DNA from 3 places in the Novosphingobium sp. PP1Y genome. Region 3 is predicted to be linked to each of the others. Evidence: riboswitches for the same ligand, from Rfam matches in the RefSeq annotation. Region 3 holds a riboswitch; each other region holds the start of a gene.
What was found. A riboswitch is a leader RNA that binds a small molecule or an ion and turns the genes downstream of it on or off. The one in region 3 is predicted to bind cobalamin.
Positions count from the first base shown of each region.

Region 1: linked by a shared signal. The riboswitch ahead of PP1Y_RS14795 (TonB-dependent siderophore receptor) and the one ahead of cobW (cobalamin biosynthesis protein CobW) in region 3 are both predicted to bind cobalamin.
Region 2: linked by a shared signal. The riboswitch ahead of cobO (cob(I)yrinic acid a,c-diamide adenosyltransferase) and the one ahead of cobW (cobalamin biosynthesis protein CobW) in region 3 are both predicted to bind cobalamin.

Region 1 covers NC_015580.1:1,827,334-1,834,466, forward strand. Annotated here, with positions in the region: gene PP1Y_RS14785 (hypothetical protein) at 270-650, opposite strand; gene PP1Y_RS14790 (cell wall hydrolase) at 788-1,945, opposite strand; cobalamin riboswitch at 2,207-2,404, shown strand; gene PP1Y_RS14795 (TonB-dependent siderophore receptor) at 2,498-4,414, shown strand; gene PP1Y_RS14800 (ABC transporter substrate-binding protein) at 4,411-5,361, shown strand; gene PP1Y_RS14805 (iron ABC transporter permease) at 5,358-6,323, shown strand; gene PP1Y_RS14810 (ABC transporter ATP-binding protein) at 6,320-7,090, shown strand; gene PP1Y_RS14815 (M3 family metallopeptidase) at 7,121-7,133, opposite strand, start outside.
Region 2 covers NC_015580.1:2,779,694-2,786,826, forward strand. Annotated here, with positions in the region: gene PP1Y_RS19140 (cobyric acid synthase) at 1-246, opposite strand, end outside; gene cbiB (adenosylcobinamide-phosphate synthase CbiB) at 234-1,169, opposite strand; gene cobD (threonine-phosphate decarboxylase CobD) at 1,162-2,250, opposite strand; gene cobS (adenosylcobinamide-GDP ribazoletransferase) at 2,142-2,846, opposite strand; gene PP1Y_RS19160 (histidine phosphatase family protein) at 2,846-3,421, opposite strand; gene cobT (nicotinate-nucleotide--dimethylbenzimidazole phosphoribosyltransferase) at 3,418-4,434, opposite strand; gene PP1Y_RS19170 (DUF1636 domain-containing protein) at 4,431-4,838, opposite strand; cobalamin riboswitch at 5,016-5,211, opposite strand; cobalamin riboswitch at 5,271-5,480, shown strand; gene cobO (cob(I)yrinic acid a,c-diamide adenosyltransferase) at 5,646-6,263, shown strand; gene ggt (gamma-glutamyltransferase) at 6,422-7,133, shown strand, end outside.
Region 3 covers NC_015580.1:2,096,479-2,103,611, forward strand. Annotated here, with positions in the region: gene PP1Y_RS16065 (HoxN/HupN/NixA family nickel/cobalt transporter) at 177-1,223, shown strand; cobalamin riboswitch at 1,299-1,537, shown strand; gene cobW (cobalamin biosynthesis protein CobW) at 1,721-2,758, shown strand; gene cobN (cobaltochelatase subunit CobN) at 2,766-6,044, shown strand; gene PP1Y_RS16080 (precorrin-3B synthase) at 6,041-7,133, shown strand, end outside.

The DNA.
Region 1 (7,133 bases), 270 kb from region 3:
AGGCGCGGATTTTCAACGATTTGGCAAGGTTTGCGTAAGTCTTGCGCGGCGCGGGACATGTCTCTCACCGAAGCCAGGGCATTGCAAGAGGCTCGGGGCGAATCGCCGGAAGGGCAAGATGCGCGGACTTGAGGGGCTTGCGCGCCGTCGCGATTCGGAGCGGCTGCGCTCACCCCACACGCACCGCTCGTCCCGAGCCTGTCGAAGGATGGGCCTCGCGCGCGGCATTACCTGCGAAGATGGGGCGCGGCCGTCTCGCCGCCGCAGGATCAGCCGTGGCGGGCGATCTTGCGCGCCAGGGCGTCGGCCATGCGGCGGTCCAGCTGGCGGCAGATCGAGATCCACCAGCGGCACGCTTCCTCGTCGCTCGCGGCCTTGGCGGCTTCCGCGTTCTCGCGCGCATGGGCAGCGGCCGAGAGGCCGTGGCGAGCGAAGTGGCGCAGGGCCTCGGTCAGCATCCGCTGGTCGTTCGCCGCCTGCATCGGCAGGTGCATCTGTTCCGAATAGGCAGCGATGGCGCGGCGGGCGGAGCCGCCGAGAATGGGCCTGCAGCCATTGTCGTTGACTGCGCCCAGGGGGGCGGAGGGGCACAGGGCACGCACAATCGCTGGACTTTTTCCGCCATAGGCAGCGGAGAAGCGGATCGTCATGTCAGGCGGGCCCTTTGTGTCGTTGTTCTGATCGGCACCCTTATGGCGATGATGCTCTAAGTGTTTGTAATGGCCTATGGTTGCCGAATTCTTGCCATGGCCCCACGGTGCCCCGAAAGGAGACAGATCGCGCCGGGTCAGGTGCCCGGCTGGGCGATCCAGCGGCCGCTATTGGCGTATTGCGGCTTGATGTCGCCGGTTTCGGGCAGCTTCTGCGCCCGGTAGAGTGCTTCGCCGCCGCGTTCGCGAATGGCGCTGGAATAGATCGGCGCGGGCGCGGTCTTGGCGGCGGCTGTCTCGATCGGGCTTGCCGCGGCAGTCGGCGCTGCCCCTTGTGCATCGAACCGGCGCTGGATCGCCACCGGATCGAGCGTGTCTGCCGCCGCCATGGTGGGCGAAGCGGTGTCGCGGGGGTGCGGCGCGGCTGCCGGTTCGCCGCCCAGGTAGGCGAAGCGGAAGGCGCCCGGGCGGCCCGCCGCGCCATGGAAGCTGTAGAAGCGATGCGCCCCGATGGTGCCGAGGTAATCGAGGCTCGCAGCCCAGTAGGGATGGACCTGCACGGTGTGGTAATGCGTCGCCAGGCCGACCGGGGCATAGACGTAGCCCGACAGCGCGGCGCGGGCGACCTGCATCGCCCGGTCCCAGAAATAGCGCGAAGGTTTGCGTGCGAGCGAGCCGTCGCAGGTGAACGAGAACTGGCAGCCGGTGGAGCGTTCCGATCCTTCGTAGACCACGCCGCACACGGTATTGGGATAGGCCGGGTGGGCCACCCGGTTGAGCACGACCTGCGCAACCGCACGCTGGCCGGCTTCGGCCTCGCTTGCGGCTTCATAGTATATGGCGGCGGTCATGCACTGCAGCGCGCGGGTGCGGTCGATGCCGCTGGCATCGATGGTGAGCGGGCGGGCAGGGGCGCGGGCTTCAGGGGGCGGTGCGGCCGCGTCCCCGGCGTCGGAATGGATGCCTTCGCCCACCTTCAGGGGCGCGGCTTCCTGTTCGAGGTAATAGAAGGCGGAGCCGGGAAAGCTCGATCCGGCGCGCTCGAAGGGCATCGGCTCGGGGGTCTGCGCCTCGGCCGTGGCAGCGGCGATGGTGAAGCGGTCCCAGTGTCCCGGTGAGGCGAAGGCGGGCAGGGCGATGGCGGCAAGGCCTGCAGCAGCCACGCTCCAGCGCCGCTGCAGATGGGCGCGGTGCGCATGCCGGTTCCTGCGCCCGCGCTCGAACCGGGCCGCGAAGTCGCGTGGGCGCGCCTCGCTTTCGCCGATCAGGGCCATCAGGGCAGGTGGCTCGGTCACTCGGTTCCTTTCGCTCGCCTTGTCAAAGTGCGCACCGTCAAAGTGCGCACCGTCAATGTGCGCCACTTCAACGTGCGCCCCGTCAACGTGGCTCGTCGGCGCATCCTGCGCCTAACCCGCCTATCGATCCGGCGCATCCGCTCCGTGGTCGCCGTCCCGAAGCGACACACCGCCGCCTTGTAGCCTTAACCGGTAAACAAACCGGTTGCGCGGGCAGGTACTTGCGTGGCCGTGCTTGCAAAGCCTGCAACACCGCAGTATCCGCCCGGCCACGTCACGGGTTGTCCGGCTTGCCGGACCTAAGAGGGAAGCCGGTTCGATTCCGGCGCTGTCCCCGCAACTGTGACCGGGGAGTTCCGTCCCGATTGGCCACTGGTGTCTTGTCACAAGGATGCCGGGAAGGTGGGGCGGCGCTATGATCCGGGAGCCAGGAGACCTGCCAGTGATGGTCGTTCCGCGCCGGGCGGGTTGGACCGGAATGCAGCGAGTCATGCGCCGTGAAGGCGCGGCCTCAGCCACGAGCGACGCTTCGTTCAGGTTGGAGGTTTGTACGTGAAGTATCTGTATCTGCTCGGCACCGCGCTTGCCGTGTCCACACCCGCTCTTGTTTCCCCCGCTCTTGCCGATGAGGCCGATGTCGCGCCGTTCGTTCCGCTGGGCGACGCGATCACGGTGATCGCGACCGGCAGCGCGCTGCGCGTCGATCAGGCGGGGCAGCCCGTCAGCGTCGTCGGCAGCGAGGAGATCGATTCCATCCAGGGGCCGGACGTCGCCCGCGTGCTGGAGCGCCTGCCGGGCGTGACCTTCAGCCGTAACGGCAGCATCGGCGGGACGACGAGCCTGTTCGTGCGCGGCGCCAATTCCCAGCAGCTTCTGGTGCTGGTCGACGGCCTGCGCGTTGCGGACATTGCCGCGCCCAGCGGTGGGTTCGATTTCGGCAACCTGATGACCGGGCCGGTCGGCAGGGTCGAACTGCTGCGCGGCTCGAACTCGGTCGTCTGGGGATCGGAAGCCATCGGCGGCGTGCTGGCGATCACCAGCCGCGACGTCAACGGCGTCGAGGGCTCGGCAGAGTATGGCGCGCGCGACAGCTTCGACGGGCAGGTTTCGGCCGGGCTTTCCGGCGAGACTTACGGCGTCAACCTCAACGGCGGTTACATGCGCACCGATGGCATCAGCCAGGCGGCGTCCGGTACCGAGGCCGACGGCTTCAGGCAGTGGCGGGCCGGTGGCCGTGCCCACGTCGATCTGGTGCCGGGCCTTACCGCCAGCGTGGTGGGCCGCTTTACCGATGGCACGCTCGACCTCGATGGCTATCCGGCGCCCGATTACACTTTCGCCGATACGCCCGAGTACCAGAAGACCCGCGAGCTGGGCGGCCGCGCGGGACTGACGTGGACCGGCGATGCGCTCACGCTCGATGCAGGCTATCAGGTTTCGGACACCCGCCGCCGTTACTACGACCCGACGATCTCGGACCAGTTCAATTCCGAAACGCAGGGCCGCAGCGAAAGGGCGGAGCTGAGTGGCTCCTACGACGCCACCGATGCCGTCCGGCTCGACTTCGGGGGCGCCCATGAATGGTCGCACATCAAGTCCGACGATTTCCTCTACGGCTCGCGCATTCGCGCCGACGCGGAACTGACGAGCGTGCACGGCCTGCTCGGCTACTACGGCAATCTGTTCAGCCTGGCCGCGGGCGTGCGCTACGACGACCACTCCAATTTCGGCGACAAGTGGACCTTCGGTGCCAACGGCAGCGTCACCGTGGCGGCGGGCTGGCGCATCCGCGCCTCCTACGGCGAAGGCTTCAAGGTGCCCACGCTCTATCAGCTGTTCTCCGAATACGGCAATCCCGAGCTGATGCCCGAGCGCAGCCGCAGCTACGATGCCGGGATCGAGTATGGCGACCGCAACGGCCCGCTGCACTTCGCGGTCACCGGCTTTCGCCGCGACAGCCGCAACCTGATCGACTACGTCTCGTGCTTCGGATCGAGCGATGCGCTTTGCGGGGATGGCCGCTACGGTTTCTATGCCAATGTCGGGAAGGCCCGCGCAACCGGCGCCGAGATCGAGTTGGGCGCCCGGGTTTCCGAGCGACTGCGTGCCAGCGCGGTCTATACTTACGTCAAGTCGGTGAACCGCACGGCCGGCGATCTCAACCGGGGCAACGACCTTGCCCGCCGTCCGCGCAATGCACTCACCGTCTCGGCCGACTGGGACGCGCCGCTTGAAGGGCTGACGCTGGGCGGCGATATCCGCATGGTGTCCGACAGCTACAACGACAATTACAATCTGACCCCGCTGGACGGTTACGTGACCGCGACCTTGCGGGCGAGCTACACGATAGCGCAGCGCTACGAAGTCTTCGCGCGCATCGAGAACCTGACCGATGCCGATTACACGACGGTCTCGGGCTACGGCACGCCGGGCCGCTCGGCCTATGCCGGGGTTCGGGTGAAGATGTGACCCTGTCGCTTCCCCCGCAGTCCGGGAGGACCGGAGGGAAGCATCTGGCGCGGGCCCTGGTCCGCGCCGGGGTCCTTGCGCTGGCATGGACCTGCATATCGGGTTGCGGGGGCGGCCATACCGGGGCCGCCCCGCTTGCCGCGCCGGGCGATCCGGCCCACCCGACCATCGTCTCGCTCAATCCCTGCACCGATGCGATCCTGGCAGAAGTGACCGGGCCGGGCCAGTTGCTGGCGATCTCGGGCTACAGCCACGATGCCCAGTCCACTTCGATGGACCTTGCCAAGGCGCGCGGTTACCGCGCGGTCTCGGGCACGGTGGAGGAAGTCGCCGCCATCGGCCCGAAAGTGGTTGTCGCCAGCAGTTTCCTGCCGCCCGCCACGGCCAGCGCGCTCGACGAGCTGGGCTTCAAGGTGGTGAAAATGCCGATTGCGCCGGACCTTGAGGCTGCGCGCGGCCAGATCCGGGAACTTGCGGGCCTCACCGGCCATCCCGAACTGGGCAAGCGCCTGATCGGCCGGATCGACGAGGCGCTGGCCCGCGCCGCGCCGCCCCGGGGCGCTACGCCCGTACCGGCGCTGGTCTGGGAATCGGCAGGGCTGGTCGCAGGTGACGACACCCTGATCGTTGACATGATGAAGCACACCGGCTTTACGAACGCGGCCAGTGCACGCGGGCTTTCGCAGGCCGATTTCCTGCCGCTCGAGAAAGTACTGGCCGATCCGCCGCGCGTCGTCTTCGCAGTTGGCAATCCGCTGGCCGAAGAGGACCGCATGCTGCATCACCCCGCTCTCGCGAGCCTGAGCCGCATGAAGCGTTTTCCGCTCGATCGTTCGATCCTCTGGTGCGGCGGCCCGACGATCCCGCGCGCCATCGACGCGCTCGGGCGCGCCCGGCGCGAACTGGACCGGCAGGACGCGGCGATCCGGACGGCACGGGTGCGATGAACCCGCGCCTCATCCTCCTGCTGCTGGCCGGCCTGCTGGTGGCCGTGCCGCTCTCACTGCTCGCCGGACGCGTGTGGATCGATCCCTTTTCGCCGACGGCGCACAATGCTTCGATCATCCTCGTCCAGCTGCGTCTGCCGCGCGCGGTGCTGGCGCTGGTGGTGGGCGCGGGGCTGGGCGCTGCCGGAGCCGCGATGCAGGGCTTCCTGCGCAATCCGCTGGCCGACCCGGGTCTCTTCGGCATTGCACCCGGCGCAGCGCTGGGCGCGGTGCTCAGCTTCTGGACCGGCTATGCCGCCTCGCCGTGGCTGCTGCCGGTCTTCGCGCTTGCCGGGGCCTGCGGAGCGATGACGCTGCTGGCACTGATCGCCGGTCGCAGCGGCGGCGTCGCGCTGTTCACGCTGGCGGGCCTGATGGTCTCCAGCCTTGCCGGCGCGCTGATGAGCCTTGCGATCAGCCTGAGCCCATCGCCCTTCGCCATGACCGAGATCGTCACCTGGACGATGGGCTCGCTTGCCGACCGCTCCTGGCGCGAAGTCTGGATCGCCCTGCCGCTTACCGCCGCGGGGATCGGCGTGCTCCTGGCCGCCGGGCGCAGCCTCAATGCCCTGACGCTGGGCGAAGCCGCGGCGCGCTCGCTGGGGGTCGAGCCGTTCCGGCTGCAGGCGATGATGATCATCGGCATCGGCCTGACGGTCGGCTCGGGCGTGGCGGTGGCCGGGATCATCGGTTTCGTCGGCCTGATGGTGCCCCACTTCGTGCGCCCCTTTACCGACCACCGCCCGTCCTCGCTGATCGTCCCGAGCGCGCTGGCAGGCGCGCTGCTCCTGCTCATTTCCGATTGCCTGTGCCGCGTGCTGCCATTGGCCGGGGGCGAACTGCGTCTCGGCATCGCCCTCAGCCTGCTCGGGACGCCGTTCTTCCTGCACCTGCTGCTCAAGATGCGTCAGGAACTGGCATGAGCCTTGGCGCCAGCAACCTGAGCGTGAAGAACCGGCTCGACGGAGTGTCCTTGCAGTGCCGTCGCGGGATGGTCACGGCGATCTGCGGCCCCAACGGCGCGGGCAAGTCGACGCTGCTTTCGTGCATGGCCGGGCTGCTGCGGCCCGATGTGGGCGATGTCCAGCTGGGCGGACGGCCCCTGTCGCAATGCTCGACGGCCCAGCGTGCGCAGTGGATCGGCTACCTCCCGCAGTCGCCTGAGGTGGCCTGGGACGTTTCGGTCGAAGTGCTGGTCTCGATCGGCCGCCTGCCGTGGAAGGATGCCCCGGCAAAGGAAGCGCAGGAAGCCATCGACGAGGCGATTGCCGCGATGGACCTCGAAGGCCTTCGCCATCGCCCGGTTTCGCGTCTGTCGGGCGGCGAGCGGGCAAGGGCGCTGATGGCGCGCGTCCTGGCGACCCGCCCCGGCTGGGTGCTGGCCGACGAGCCTTTCGCCAATCTCGATCTTGCCCATGCCGCCGCCCTGATGCGGCGCTTTCGCCAGCAGACGAGGGCCGGGCGCGGTGTCGTGCTGGTGCTGCACGACCTGGCGACGGCAATGAACCACGCCGATCAGGTGGTGGTGCTCAAGAACGGCAGGGTCGAGGCCGAGGGCCCGCCCGAGATCGCGCTGGCCCGCGAAGTGATCCACCGGGTCTGGAACTGCCCGGCACGCTGGCTGGGCGATCCGGGCGAGCGTGCCCTGTCGTTGGGGCAGCCTTCGCCCTTTACTCTGGACGCGCGCTAGGGCGGCCTTGGTGCCTGTCCTTCGGCAGGCTCAGGATGAGCGG
Region 2 (7,133 bases), 680 kb from region 3:
GGCCTGCGGCTTGAGGAGGACCGGGTTCATGTCGACGTGCAGAGGCGCACGCGCTGCGATGGCCTGAAGAGCCTGGGCACGGCCGATCTCCCCGCCTTCGGGCGTGACGGCGGCGTTGTTCGACATGTTCTGCGGTTTGAACGGCAGGACCCGCAAGCCCCGGTTCGCCAGTGCCCGGCACAGTCCCGCCACGAGAACCGACTTGCCCACGTCGGACCCGGTTCCCTGCAGCATCAAGCCAGCCATGCAGCCCCCAAGGCGATAATTCCCAACAAGGCGCATGCGCGCCGGTAAATCGCCAAGGCGCGGGCAAGCGCCCCCGCATCGGCTTCGCCCCCCTGCCCGATCCAGAGCTTGTCCGCCAGCACCCCGTCGTAGGCGATCGGCCCGGCAAGTCGTACCGACAGGGCGCCGGCCATGGCCGCTTCGGGCCAACCGGCATTGGGAGAGGCATGGCGGGCATGATCGCGCCAGAGCGTGGCCCATCCCCGCATGGCGACCGAGCAAAGCAGAACCCCGGCAATGCGCGCCGGCACGAGGTTGGCCAGATCGTCGCTCCGCGCGGCGGCCCAGCCGAAGTGCGTATAGGGCGTCTCGCGGTGGCCGATCATGCTGTCTGCCGTGTTGATTGCCTTGTAGGCCCAGGCTCCCGGCAGTCCGAGGACGAGCAGCCAGAACAGCGGCGCAACGACGCCGTCGCAGAAACTTTCCGAAAGGCTTTCGATGGCCGCACGCGCGACGCCGGCCTCGTCGAGCGCGGCAGTGTCGCGGCCGACTATCCAGCCGACGGCCTCACGCGCACGCGCGAGGTCTCCGCGCTGAAGGGCGCTAAGGATCGGGCGAACGTGATCGTCCAGGTTGCGCGCGGCCATGGCAGGCCAGGCGAGCAGGCACAGGATCGGCCAAGCCCAGGCTCCCGCCAGCTGCCGCAAGGTCTGTTCGATCAGCCACGCGCCGCCTCCTGCGAAAGCGAGCAAGGCACAAACGGTGACGATTCCGCCGGTCCGCCGATGGCCGTTGCGGACAAGCGTACGATTGAACCGCCCTTCGCACGCCCCGATGAGCCAGGCAAACATGCCAACAGGGTGGCCGAAGCGGCGATGCAGGCGAGTAGGCCATCCCAGCATGCTTTCGATGGCCATGGCGCAGAATGCGATGGGCTCAGCCATGCGGAAGGGCCCGGTCAAGGCGCCGCAAGTCCCGCGAGGAAGCCGGGATGCCGATCCGCAGCCAGTCGGGAAAACGCTCGAAAGGCCGCACGAGGATACGGTTCTGCGCCAGGTGCCGGAAGAGGGGTTCCGCGCTGCGCGTCTCGACGAGCCGGAACAGCGGACAGGCTCCCTTTGGCTTCAGGCCATGTCCTGTCAGGACCGCATCGAGCGCTCGCGCCCTTTCGAAGAGGGCAAGGCGCGTACCCGCGATCCACGCTGCATCCCCGTAAGCTGCCGTACCTATGGCGAGCGCGGCAGCATGGACCGGCCAGTCCCCGATAGCTTCGCGCATGGCGGCTATCAGGTCACTCGGTCCGAGCAAGAAACCAAGCCGCAGTCCGGCAAGACCGAAGAACTTGCCGAAGGAGCGCAGGACGATCAGCTGCCGGCCATCGTGCACGTGCGGCGCGACGCTCTCGCTCGGTTCGCAGTCGGCATAGGCCTCGTCAACCACGAGCCAGCTCCCTTCAGCGGTCAGCCGATCGGACCACGCGAGTATGTCGTGACCCTGCCGCAGGCGACCATCGGGATTGTTCGGGTTGGCGAAGATCAGGGCGACCGGTTCAACCGGGACTTTCCCAAAGTCGGCGGCCGGACCGTAAAAGGCCTCTTCATGGCTTGCGTAAGCCGGTTGCAGCGCACGCCCCTGCAGACCGAGCAGGCGGGCGACCAGGCGGATCGCCAGCTCGCTTCCGCCGATCGCGCAGCAATGACCGGAATCGACCCTGAAGTGCGCCGCGGCCCGAGCCTCGAGTTCATTGAGCGCGTCGGGTTCGGGCAATCTGGTCCAGTCGGTCGCCGGGACGGATGCTGCGGGCCATGCCTCAGGATTGATCCCCGTGGAAAGATCCAGCCAGTCCTTCGGACGTCCGCCGTAGCGACGGCAGGCCTCGTTAAGGCGCCCGCCATGCCGCACGGCCTGCACGGCGCTCACGTCAGGACCAGCGCTGCTAGAAGGATTGCTTCGCACAGTTCTATCCCTGCGCCATGACCGTCGCCCGATATTCCGCCGAGCCTGCGGCGGAGCCAGATGGACCATATCGGTATCGCCAGGACAATCACCGCGAAGGCAGGCTCCCACAAAAAGACAGACAGTGCGGGAATGGTCCAGAGCGCAAGATCCGAAACCCGCACCCCGGCGCCGAGACGGCTGCCCAGTCCTTCGTGCAGGGGCGGCAGCATCCTTGCCCAGAACAGGGGGGCGATGCGCGCAAGTCCCGGCAGGATGCAGAGCAGCGGCAATTCAGCGAGGCTAATATGTTGCAGCAATGCGAACTTGGCGAGCAATTGCAGCACGACGACGACGACGCCGAAGCTGCCGACACGCGGATCGGCCAGCACTTCGGAAAGCCGCGCTGGATTGCCATGCGCGGCACCGGCCGCATCGGCCACGTCGGCCAGTCCGTCGAGATGCAATGCGCCCGTCACCGCCACCCAGGCCACCAGTGCAAGCAGTGCCGCCAGCCAGGCGCCTTGCAGCGACCCCAGCCACCAGGCGCCTGCCACGACCGCGCCGACAACCAGCCCCACGAGCGGGAAATAGCGCAGCAGCGCGGCGAAGTCCGCCTCGTCGGCCTTCACGTTCGGCAGGGGCACGCGCGTGGTGAACTGCATGGCGAGAACGAAGCGGCGGATCATGGCGCGGTCGTCTCAAGCGATATGATCTGCCCAGCACTCTTGCTTCCCGGCCATACCCGCAGGCTGAGCAACGCGCCGTATGGCAGGTCGAATGCCCAGACGCCGCGATGATCGAGCCCGGTGAGGCAGGAGACCGCAGCACGGATCGAGCCGCCATGGGCCACCACGAGGCAATTATCGCGGATATCCGCCAGTGCTTCTCCCACGCGAGAGACGAGAGCCGACCATGTCTCGCCTTGCGGCGGAGGATAGGCATCCGGATCGTCCCAGAACCGGGCAAGCGCGTCACCGTGCACTTGCTGCGGAGGCTGTCCGTCCCACGCACCGAAATCAAGTTCACGCCAGCGCGGGTCGATTTGTGCTGCGAGACCGCGCTGCGCCGATATCTCCCGAGCCGGAAGCCATGAGCGGGCAAGGTCCGAACAGCGAACCTGCTTGCAGGCAACAGCGCGAGCACGTTCAAGGCAGGCGGTAATGCCGCAAGCCAGCGGCGGCTCGTCGAGGTGGCCGAGCATCAGGCCGGGTCGCTGCGGAGCTCCGTGCCGCATGAGGTGCAGCATGAAGCTCGTCATACAACGCCTGCGACCCTGGCTTCGGCGAATGTCGCCATGCCGTTGTGCGCAGCAATTGCCGAGCGCACAAGCTGCGCCGCCACCGCTGCACCGGTGCCCTCGCCCAGCCGCATCCCCAGTTGCAGCAGGGGGGCAAGGCCAAGCCAGTCCAGCAACCTGGCATGGGCTGCTTCCATGGAGCAGTGAGCGGCAAGGCAGTGCGCTGCGAAACGCGGCTGATCGACCACCAGCGGCGCTATGGAGGCGCAGACGATGAACCCGTCGAGCAGCACCGGAATGCGCTTGATCCGGGCAGCAAGAATGGCCCCGGCCATTGCAGCAATCTCGCGCCCTCCCAATCGGCGCAAGGTTTCGAAAGCATCGGTGCAGCGGGCACCGTGAAAGGACAGGGCCTGTGCGACGACGGACTGTTTGTAGGCGATACCGTCCCTGTCGAGACCCGTTCCGGCACCGACCCACTCGGCAGCTTTGCCATTGCAGGCCTGCGCACACAGAGCGGCTGCGGGTGTGGTGTTTCCTATCCCCATTTCGCCCACGAAAAGCAGGTCCAACCCCTCTTCGACGACCGCAGCCCCCGTATTGAGCGCGGCCAGGCAATCTTCCTCGCTCATGGCAGGCTGTTCGACGAAGTCCGCCGTCGGACGGTCCAGCTCGATCGGCACGATGACCAGTTCTGCACCGCAAGCGCCGGCCAGGGCATTGATAGCCGCCCCGCCCGCCGCGAAGTTGGCGACCATCTGCGCGGTCACTTCGGGCGGATAGGCACTGACCGCCCTTGCGGCGACACCGTGGTTGCCGGCGAAGATCGCCGCACGGATGCGCTCCAGCACCGGTCGTTCCCTCCCCTGCCACGAGGCCATGAAAATCGCGATGTCTTCCAGTCGACCGAGCGAGCCCAGCGGCTTGGTCAAGGCGTCCTGGCGCAACTGTGCGGCGGCCTGCGCGACCTTGTTGGCCTCGGGCAGATCCAGGAGCGCTGCGGCAAAGGCTTCGCGGCTTTCGAACCGGATCATGTGCACAAGAAGCCTTCTGGCGGGGTGCGGGTGATGAAGTGCCCCTTCACGCCCTGCGGCCAGTTGCGATAGGGGACGACGCCCTCTTCGCTTTCGGCATGTTGCGCAGCATAGCTGAGAATCGCGTGCGCGGCCTCACGGTCAGGGGCGAAGTCTCCCAAGACATATCCCATCTTGCCGGGCGCCCGGATATGCACGGTGCAGAAACGCTTGCAGGCGAACAGGCACGGCATTTCCTGAACGCTAACGGCGGCCAGCGCTGGATCGCCTGCCTGCACCTCGCGCATCACGGAGGCCAACCGCGCACCGCCGCGCTCGCCGTGTTCGTCCTCACGTTCGGTTTCGGAATGGCGACAGGTCGAGCAGACCACAACCGAGGCGTTTGCGTCGACTGCACGCAGCATCAGCGTAACGCTCCCGAGCGCGGACGACAAAATGACATCAAGAGCATGGCGGCGCTCCCTCCTTGCAAACGGCTCCAGCCCCACCGGAATCCCAACCGGCGAGACGATGACTGTCGTTGCGCGAGGGGTGACCCCGCCATAACGGGGCCCTCGAACACCCGGTGCGCCCTGCCCGGATGAAGAACGACTGCGGCAGGCAGGTCTCCTGGCTCACGGGTCAGCGCCGCTCCGGCCGCCTTCTCAGGACCGGCTTTGGGTCCCAATGGCGAAATGGCCGGATGGCTCGCCGCTTACAGTTGCAGGGGCAGCCCGGGACTTGCACCCGAATTCCCTTTTGATCCCCTTGCGGGGAACCTGTCGCAGCCCGGCAAGTATCGCGCAGTCGTGCCCTTCGCAAGCGCAATATGCTTGCAGGCAGACTTGCCCTGGCCTATCCGCGGGGCCGTAACGGGTGCCCGCAAGGGCTTAATCGGGAAGTCCGGGCAGCGACGTCTTCGCTGCATCTGCGGCACTGCTCCCGCAACTGTGACCGGTGAGCGCATCGCCACTATGCCATTGAACGGGCACACCCTGTTCGAGAAGGCGGCGAAAGGCGCGGCGATCCGGAAAGTCAGGAAACCGGCCCGCTACCGTCGTTCCTTCGCGCGGGCGGGATGAACCGGGCGGACGAGGGCCTCGCATCCTGCGGGCAATCCCTTGGCAAACGACAATCGTGCGTGCGTCGAAGAGGAAACCCGAGTGAATGCCAAACTTGCCGGACTCTCCTTCGCCCCGCCGCATGCCACCCCCGAGAGAGGCCAAACCGCTATGACCGATACCGAAAATCTCGCCGAAGAAGACCGCCGCCACAAGGAACGGACCCGCAAGCTCAAGTCCGTAGTCGATGCGCGCATTGCTGCAGCCAGGATCGACAAGGGGCTGGTGCTCGTTCTTACAGGAAACGGCAAGGGCAAGTCCTCCAGCGCCTTCGGCATGGTGGCTCGCACGCTGGGCTACGGGCGCACGGCGGCGGTATTCCAGTTCATCAAGAGCAAGGTCGACGTGGGCGAACGCGCTTTCCTTTCCGTGCAGCCGGGCGTCACCTGGGAGAACTGCGGCGAGGGCTTCACCTGGGAAACCCAGAACCGCCAGCGCGACATTGCCGCTGCGCAGGCCGGGTGGACCAAGGCAAAGGCCGCGCTGGCCGATCCTGAGATCTCGCTCGTCGTGCTCGATGAACTGACGTACCTCATCAATTACGGCTACCTCACGCTGGAAGAAGTCCTTCCTGCGATCAGGAACCGGCCGGAGATGCAGCACGTGGTAATCACCGGGCGCGCGGCCCATGCCGAATTCATCGAACTGGCCGACACGGTGAGCAGGATCGGTGACGAGAAGCACGCTTTCCGCAATGGCATCAAGGCGCAGCCGGGGATCGACCTCTAGCCAACGGCAGCGCACTGCAAGCAGAAATGTCCTCGCCGCAAGGCCCTATACCTGCCGGACGGAACTGTTAGGTTCCGTCCCGGCGATCGCGCGAGTCCCTGACTGAAGGGGCCATCGCCGCGACAAGATCGATTGAAGCTACCCCGCGGAGAACCCTATTGCGCCGCCTTTTCCTGTCCGTCGGCCTTGCCGCACTGACACTGACGACCATTTCCCAGGCCAGCGTTTCCCAGGCCAGCGTTTCCCAGGCCAGCGTTTCCCAGGCCAGTCCGCCCCCTGCAGCAACCGTCGAGCAGACCGCACGGGCCGAAGTACCGGAGCGGGAACAGGCCGGGTTTGCAAAGCATGCAATGGTCGCGGCGGCCAATCCCCTCGCTGTGAAGGCAGGGGTGGACGTGCTGCGCAAGGGCGGCTCGGCGGTCGACGCCGCAGTGGCGATCCAGGCGGTCCTCGGCCTTGTCGAACCGCAGAGTTCGGGGATCGGCGGCGGCGCCTTCATGGTCTACTACGACGCGAAGAGCCGCAAGGCGACATACTACGACGGGCGCGAAACCGCGCCTGCCGGCGCGACCGACCGCCTATTCCTCGACGATGAGGGCAACCGACTGCCTTTCTTCGATGCGGTTCTTGGCGGCATTTCAACCGGCGTGCCCGGGGCCGTGGCCATGCTCGACATGGCCCATCACGATCACGGCAAGCTCGCCTGGGCGGACCTGCTGAAGCCGGCCCGCAATCTTGCCGAAGACGGCTTCATCGTCAGCCCCCGCCTTGCCGGCATGATCCGGATGGAGCGCGCACCGCAATCCTCCGCGCCCGATGCCGTCGCGTATTTCTCCAAGCCGGACGGCACCCGCTATGCCGCGGGGGACC
Region 3 (7,133 bases):
GTCCAGGGGATGGCCGCGGCACGGTGAACTCCGTCTGAGCGACGAACCTGCGGTCGGGGCCGCAGCGGAGCGGCGTGTCGACCGGCCCTGGCGTCCGGTTGCCTGCGCCTTCCGGCCGTTCGCCAGAGCGGTTCGTCCCGGCCTTGTCGCAAGACGCCGGAGGACGATTTCGCATCATGGCTCAATTGCCGCATTCTGTTCGACCCAACCTGCGCCGCCGGATAGGCTGGCTTTTCGGCCCGCTCGTGGCCGCCAATATCGCCGCCTGGATCTGGGCTTTCTCGCTGTTCCACGATCAGCCGCTCATGCTCGGCACGGCCCTGCTGGCATGGGGCCTGGGGCTGCGCCATGCCGTGGACGCGGACCATATCGCGGCCATCGACAACGTGACCCGCAAGCTGATGCAGGACGGTCAGCGCCCGATCGCAGTCGGCTTCTGGTTCGCCATCGGACATTCCGGCATCGTCACCATCGCGGCCATAGCCATTGCCCTGACGACGAGCGCACTGACGCAGTTCGAAAGTCTCAAGCAGGTCGGCGGTCTCGTCGCGACCTCGATCTCGGCGATCTTCCTGTTCTCGATTGCCGCCATGAACCTGATCATCCTGCGCAACGTGTGGAAGACCTTCGCCCATGTCCGTGCCGGGGGCGCCTATGTGGAGGAAGACCTCGACATGCTGCTGGGCAATCGCGGGCTGATGGCGCGCCTTTTCCGGCCGATGTTCCGCCTCATCACCCGCAGCTGGCACATGGCTCCGCTGGGCTTCCTGTTCGGGCTGGGTTTCGACACCGCGACCGAAGTGGCCATCCTGGGCCTTTCGGCGGGGCAGGCGGCGGACGGGCTCTCCATCGGCACGATCCTCGTCCTGCCGGTGCTTTTCGCCGTGGGCATGGCGCTGATCGATACCGCCGACGGCGTCGTCATGCTCGGCGCCTATGAGTGGGCTTTCGTCAAGCCGATCCGCAAGCTCTACTACAACATCACCATCACCCTGATTTCGGCGCTTGTCGCCATCGTCATCGGCGGGATCGAAACGGTCGCCCTGATCGGCGATAAGCTGGGCCTCACCGGCGGCCTGTTCGATATTGCCGGCGAACTGGGAGAGAACTTCAACAGCCTGGGGTTCGGCATCATCGGCCTTTTCGTGCTGTGCTGGCTCGCCAGCTTCGCGATCTACCGCTGGAAGCGCTTCGACGATATCGAAGTGCGCATCTCGGCATGAGAAGCGGTCCTTAGGCGATTGGCTTGGCGGTCGATCTGTTCTAGGGCCTCGCTTCGAAGCACGGATCGATTCTGTGCTTCGAATGATCGCGCCGGTGCCCCGAAAGGGGCTTAATCGGGAATGCGGTGCGGGAAGGTCTCTCCTTCCCAAAACCGCGGCTGTCCCTGCAACTGTGAGCGGATAGCGAGATGCACACGGTTCCCTTCCTCACGCGAAGGGCCGGCCACTGGATGAAGCCGCAAGGCGATCCGGGAAGGCGTGCATCAAGCAGTGACCCGCAAGCCAGGAGACCTGCCGGCGCACCGGTCGCTCTTGCCTTGATCCAGGGGATGGTCACGGCACGGTAATTCTTCCGTCTGAGCGACGAAGCTGTGCGGCTGGGGCTGCACGAACGCGCGGTAACGGGTGCCTTTTCGCGCCCGCCCGTCGCCGCGCGTCGGTCGGATTCGCTCCCGGCAAGCCCCGCCGTTGTCGCCATGGCGCGTGGGGAATTGCCGATGCCTGACCTGTCCAAGGTCCCTGTAACGATCATCACCGGTTTTCTGGGCGCGGGTAAGACCACGCTCATCAGCCATCTCATCCGCAATGCCGGCGGTCGCCGCCTGGCGGTCGTCGTCAATGAATTCGGCACGCTGGGCGTCGATGGAGATATCCTGAAGTCGTGCGCCATCCCCGACTGCCCGGCAGAGAACGTCGTCGAACTGGCCAATGGCTGCATCTGCTGCACCGTCGCCGACGACTTCATCCCCACTGTCGAGAAGCTGCTGGCGCTCGAACCCCGGCCCGATCACATCCTGATCGAAACTTCGGGTCTCGCGCTGCCCAAGCCGCTGCTCAAGGCTTTCGACTGGCCCGCGATCCGCAGCCGCATCACTGTCGACGGGGTGCTTGCCCTTGCCGACGCTGAGGCCGTGGCCGAGGGCCGGTTCGCACCCGATCTCGCCGCACTCGAGGCGCAGCGCGCGGCCGACCCGGAAATCGATCACGAGACGCCGCTGTCCGAAGTCTTCGAGGACCAGCTCGCCTGCGCCGACATGGTGCTGCTGACCAAGGCCGACCTTGCCGGCGCCGAGGGCCTTGCCCGCGCGCGTGAAGTCATCGCCGCCGAAGCCCCGCGCCCGGTCCCGGTCATCGAACTGAGCGAGGGCGTCGTCGATCCGCGTGTGATCCTTGGCCTTGGCGCTGCTGCCGAGGACGACATTGCCGCGCGTCCCTCGCACCACGATGGCGAGGACGATCACGAGCACGAGGATTTCGACAGCGCCGTCATCGAACTGGGCGAAATCGCCGATCCCGCTGCTCTCACCGCACGCATCGAAACACTGGCGAGCGATCACCGGGTGCTGCGGGTGAAGGGCTATGTCGCGGTAGCCGGCAAGCCGATGCGCATGCTGGTGCAGGCGGTCGGCGCGCGGGTACGCAGCCACTACGACCGCCCCTGGCGCCCCGGTGAAGCGCGCCTCACGTCGCTGGTCGCCATTGCCGAGCACGATCACCTCGATCCCGCTGCGATAAGGGCCGTGCTGCAGGGCTGAGGCCGCGATGCACGTCATCTTCCGCGAGACCCACGGGATCGAGGAAGCCTCCGTTCCGCAGGATCTGGGGCAGGCTCCGGCCGATCTCGTGGTGCTGTCGTTTTCGGACAGCGACCTCGGCGCTTTCGCTGCCGGGTGGCGCAGCGCGCGCGATGCGGGGGACAGTCCGCCCTCGCTGCGCCTCGCCAATCTTGCGGCACTGACGCATCCCTTGTCGGTCGACACCTATGTCGAGCGCACGCTGGCATGTGCGAAGGCGATCCTGGTACGGATCATCGGCGGGCTTCCCTACTGGACTTACGGCCTGCAGCAGGTGGAGGCGCTGGCGCGTTCGCGCGGGATCGCGCTGGCCGTGCTGCCCGCAGACGGGCGCGAGGACGAAAGGCTCGATGCCGTCTCGACCGTTCCGGTTTCCACGCTGCGCGAACTGACCCGCCTTTGCGATATCGGCGGCGCGGTTGCGGCGCGGGCAGCTCTTTCACGGCTCGCGCAAGCGGGCGGCCTGCTGGCGGACGGCAAGACGGGTTGCGAAGTCCGGGCTATTCAGGCGCTGCCGACTGCCGGGGCCTGGCTTCCAGGTGAAGACACGGCCTGTCCGGCGGCCTTTGCCCTGACAGCATCCCGCCCGCGCGTGCTTCTCACGTTCTATCGATCCTATCTCAGCTCCGCCGATCTCGATCCTTTCGAGGCACTCCACGCGGCCTTGCGCGCACGCGGTTTCGATGTGCTGGGCCTTTACGTGCCCTCGCTGAAGGCCCCTGAAGTTCGCGGCTGGGTGGATCGCTGGGTGCGGGCGCTGCAGCCCGCGGCGGTGATCAATGCGACCGCTTTTTCCGCGCGTGACGATGAAGGCGCGACGCCGCTCGACGGCGCCGGTGTCCCGGTGTTCCAGGTCGCGCTGGCGACGAGCGGGCGGCAAGCCTGGCAGGATGCCTCGCGCGGTCTGTCGCCGGCCGATCTCGCCATGCATGTCGTGCTTCCCGAAGTCGACGGCCGCATCTTTGCAGGCGTGGCCAGCTTCAAGGAAGCCGCCGCGCGCGACGATGCCCTTGAATTTTCGCGCAGTGCCCACCGCGCCGAGCCATCGCGTATCGAAGCGATTGCCGCGCGCGTCGCGGGGTGGATCGCGCTGGGCCGGAAACCCGCGGCAGAGCGGCGCCTTGCGATGGTTCTCTCGACCTATCCGGGCAAGGGCTACCAGATGGCCCACGCCGTCGGGCTGGATGCACTGGCCTCCGCCGATGCGATCCTCGCCGATCTGGCGCAGGCCGGTTACGCGGTCGAATGCGGCCATGACCTTGTGGCGGGCCTTGGCGAAGCAACCGCCAGTTGGCCGCTCGGCGCCTATCGCGCCGCTCTGGCCCGCTTGCCTGCAGCGCTGCAGGCCGATCTGGCCGAGGCCTGGGGAGACGCCGAAAGGGACCCCGCCGTTGCCGACGGCGCCTTTCATTTTCGCGTCGTGGAGCTTGGCCATGTCCTGGTCGCCCTGCAGCCCGAGCGCGGCTGGTCTGCCGAGCGTGACGAGGATTACCACGATGTCTCGCGTTGCCCGCGTCATGGCTATGTTGCCTTCTATCTCTGGCTGCACGAGCGCCGGGTCGATGCGCTCGTCCATCTCGGCGCGCACGGAACGCTTGAGTGGCTGCCGGGTAAATCGGTGGCGCTTGGCGATGCCTGTTGGCCCGAGGCGCTGACCGGCGCCCTGCCTGTCATCTATCCATTCATCGTCAACGATCCCGGCGAGGCGGCGCAGGCCAAGCGCCGGATCGGAGCCGTCACGCTGGGACACGCACCGCCGCCGCTGGCTCCCGCGCAGCAAGGCGCAGGACTGACGCGCCTCGAAGCGCTGCTGGACGAGTTTTCCAACGCCGACGGGCTCGATCCGGCGCGGCGTGACAGGCTGCAATCGGCCATCCGCGAGGAAGCGCAGGCGCTGGGGCTGGAGGCTGAACTCGGCCTCGACGGCGCGACCTCGCTGGTCGAGGCGATCACCCGCATCGACCGCTTCGTGTGCGACGTGAAGGAGAGCCAGTTCGGCGAGGGCCTGCATGTCTACGGCCGCGGCGAGCAGGGCGAGGCGGAGCGCAGCGGACTGCTGGCCGCACTGGCCGGACGGCGCGTGGCGGCGGGGCCATCCGGTTCGCCATGGCGCGGGCGCTCCGATGTCCTGCCGACCGGGCGTAACCTCTTCGCGGTCGATCCGCGCGCGGTGCCTTCGCGCACGGCCCATGCGCAAGGCGTGGTCCTCGCCGAGGAACTGGTCCGCCGGCACCTGCAGGACCATGGCGACTATCCGCGCGGTCTGGTGGTCGACCTGTGGGGCTCGGCGACGATGCGCACGGCGGGCGAGGAGTTCGCCATGGCCCTGCACCTGCTTGGCGCAAAGCCGGTGTGGGACAATGCGTCCGAACGCGTGACCGGAGTGGAAATCCTGCCGCTGGCCATGCTCGACCGGCCCCGCATTGACGTGACGCTGCGCGTCTCGGGTCTGTTCCGCGATGCGTTTCCGGTCCTTGCCTCCCTGTTCGGGATGGCGGTGCGCGCACTGAGCGAGAGGGACGAGACGCCGGAGTGGAATCCTTTCGCCGGCAGGGCCGCAGCCCCGCGCGTCTATGGCCCGCGTCCCGGGCGCTATGGTCTCGGTCTGCGCGATACGGCCGAGACTTATACCGACGAAGCGCGCCGGGCTGCCGGTGAAGCCTGGCTTGCGGCGTCCGACCATGCGCTCGACGGGCAGGACGAGGCGCCCGATCCTGCGGGTTTGCGTGAGCGCGTCGCCGGGGCTGACGCTTTCGTGCACCTGCAGGACCTGCCCGAGACCGACCTGCTGCTTGCGGCCGACTATGCCGCGCACGAGGCGGGATTTGCCGCAGCGCAATCGGTTACCGGCGGCAAGGCGGCGCTCTACCACCTCGACATTCGCGATCCCGCCCGGCCGCATGCCCGGACCTTGAGCGAGGAGATTGCGCGTGTCGTGCGGGCAAGGGCGGCCAATCCGCGCTGGGTTGCCGGGATGATGCGCCACGGCTTTCGCGGGGCTGCCGAACTGGCCGCGACGCTCGATCACCTTGGCGCCTTCGCGCATCTCGCCGCTTCGGTGCCGCCGCAGCTGTTCGATCTCTATCACGACGCGACGCTCGGCGAGCCGGAAGTGCGGGCGTTCATGGCGCGCGAAAATCCCGAAGCGCTCGCAGCCATGGAAGCCCGCTTCGGCGCGCTTCATGCCGCTGGCCTGTGGCGGACGCGGCGCAACTCGATCCTTGCCAGCCTGGGAGGCGGGCAATGAGCGGCTTCGCGATCAGGGGCTGGTGTCCCGATGCATGGCATCCGATGGCGGCGGGAGACGGCCTGCTGGTGCGGGTGCGCCCGCGCCTCGGGCGATTGAACCGCAAGCAGGTGCTGGGCCTGTGCGATGCCGCGCTGACCTTCGGCAATGGCCTGATCGACCTGACCCGCCGCGGCAACTTCCAGCTGCGCGGGGTGAGCGAGGCTGAGTGGCCTGCGCTTATTGTACGGCTCGTCGAACTGGAACTGGTCGAGGCCGATCCCGTCCACGAGAAGAAGCGCAATCTCCTTGTCGCGCCCATCTGGCAGGAAGCCGACGATACTGCGCGGATTGCCGCTGAACTCATCGCAAGGCTCGGTGAGTTGCCGGAGTTGCCGGGCAAGGTCGGCTTCGTGATCGACGCCGGGGCGGTCCCTGTCCTGCCGGGGGAGGCGGGTGATTTCCGGATCGAGCGTGCGGCCGGCGGCAGCCTGATCCTGCGCGCGCAGGGCCGGACCGCGGGCGCGGAAGTGACCGCTGGCGCGGAAGTCGACCGCCTGATCGCCATGGCGCGCTGGTTCGCTGAAAACGGCGGGCCTGAGGCCGGTCGCATGAGCCGGTTTACAGCTGAACTTCCCGAGTGGGCGCAAGGCTCGCTGCTGCCTGCGCGGGGGTCTTGCCCCTTGCAGCCCGGCCCGACATCCACAGGTGCGGCATGGGGCGTGCCTTTCGGACAGATCTCGGCACTGGCGCTGGCCCGCCTGATCTCGGACCCGGCGGCAACGGCGCTGCGCACCACTCCCTGGCGGCTGCTCATCGTCGAAGGCGCTGCCTTTGCGCCCGTGGAGGGGCTGGTGGACGATCCGGCCGATCCGCTCCTGCGCGTCGATGCCTGCCCGGGTGCGCCGTCGTGTCCGCAGGCAAGCGTCGAGACCCGCGCGCTGGCGCGCCGCATCGCTCCGCAGGTCACCGGACGCTTGCATGTCTCTGGCTGCGCGAAGCGCTGTGCGGCGACCGGGCGGGCCGATGTGACGCTGATCGGCCGCGAGGGGCGATACGATCTTTCGGGCGAGGGGCGCGAGCGCCTCGCTCTTGGCCGGGACGAGGTCC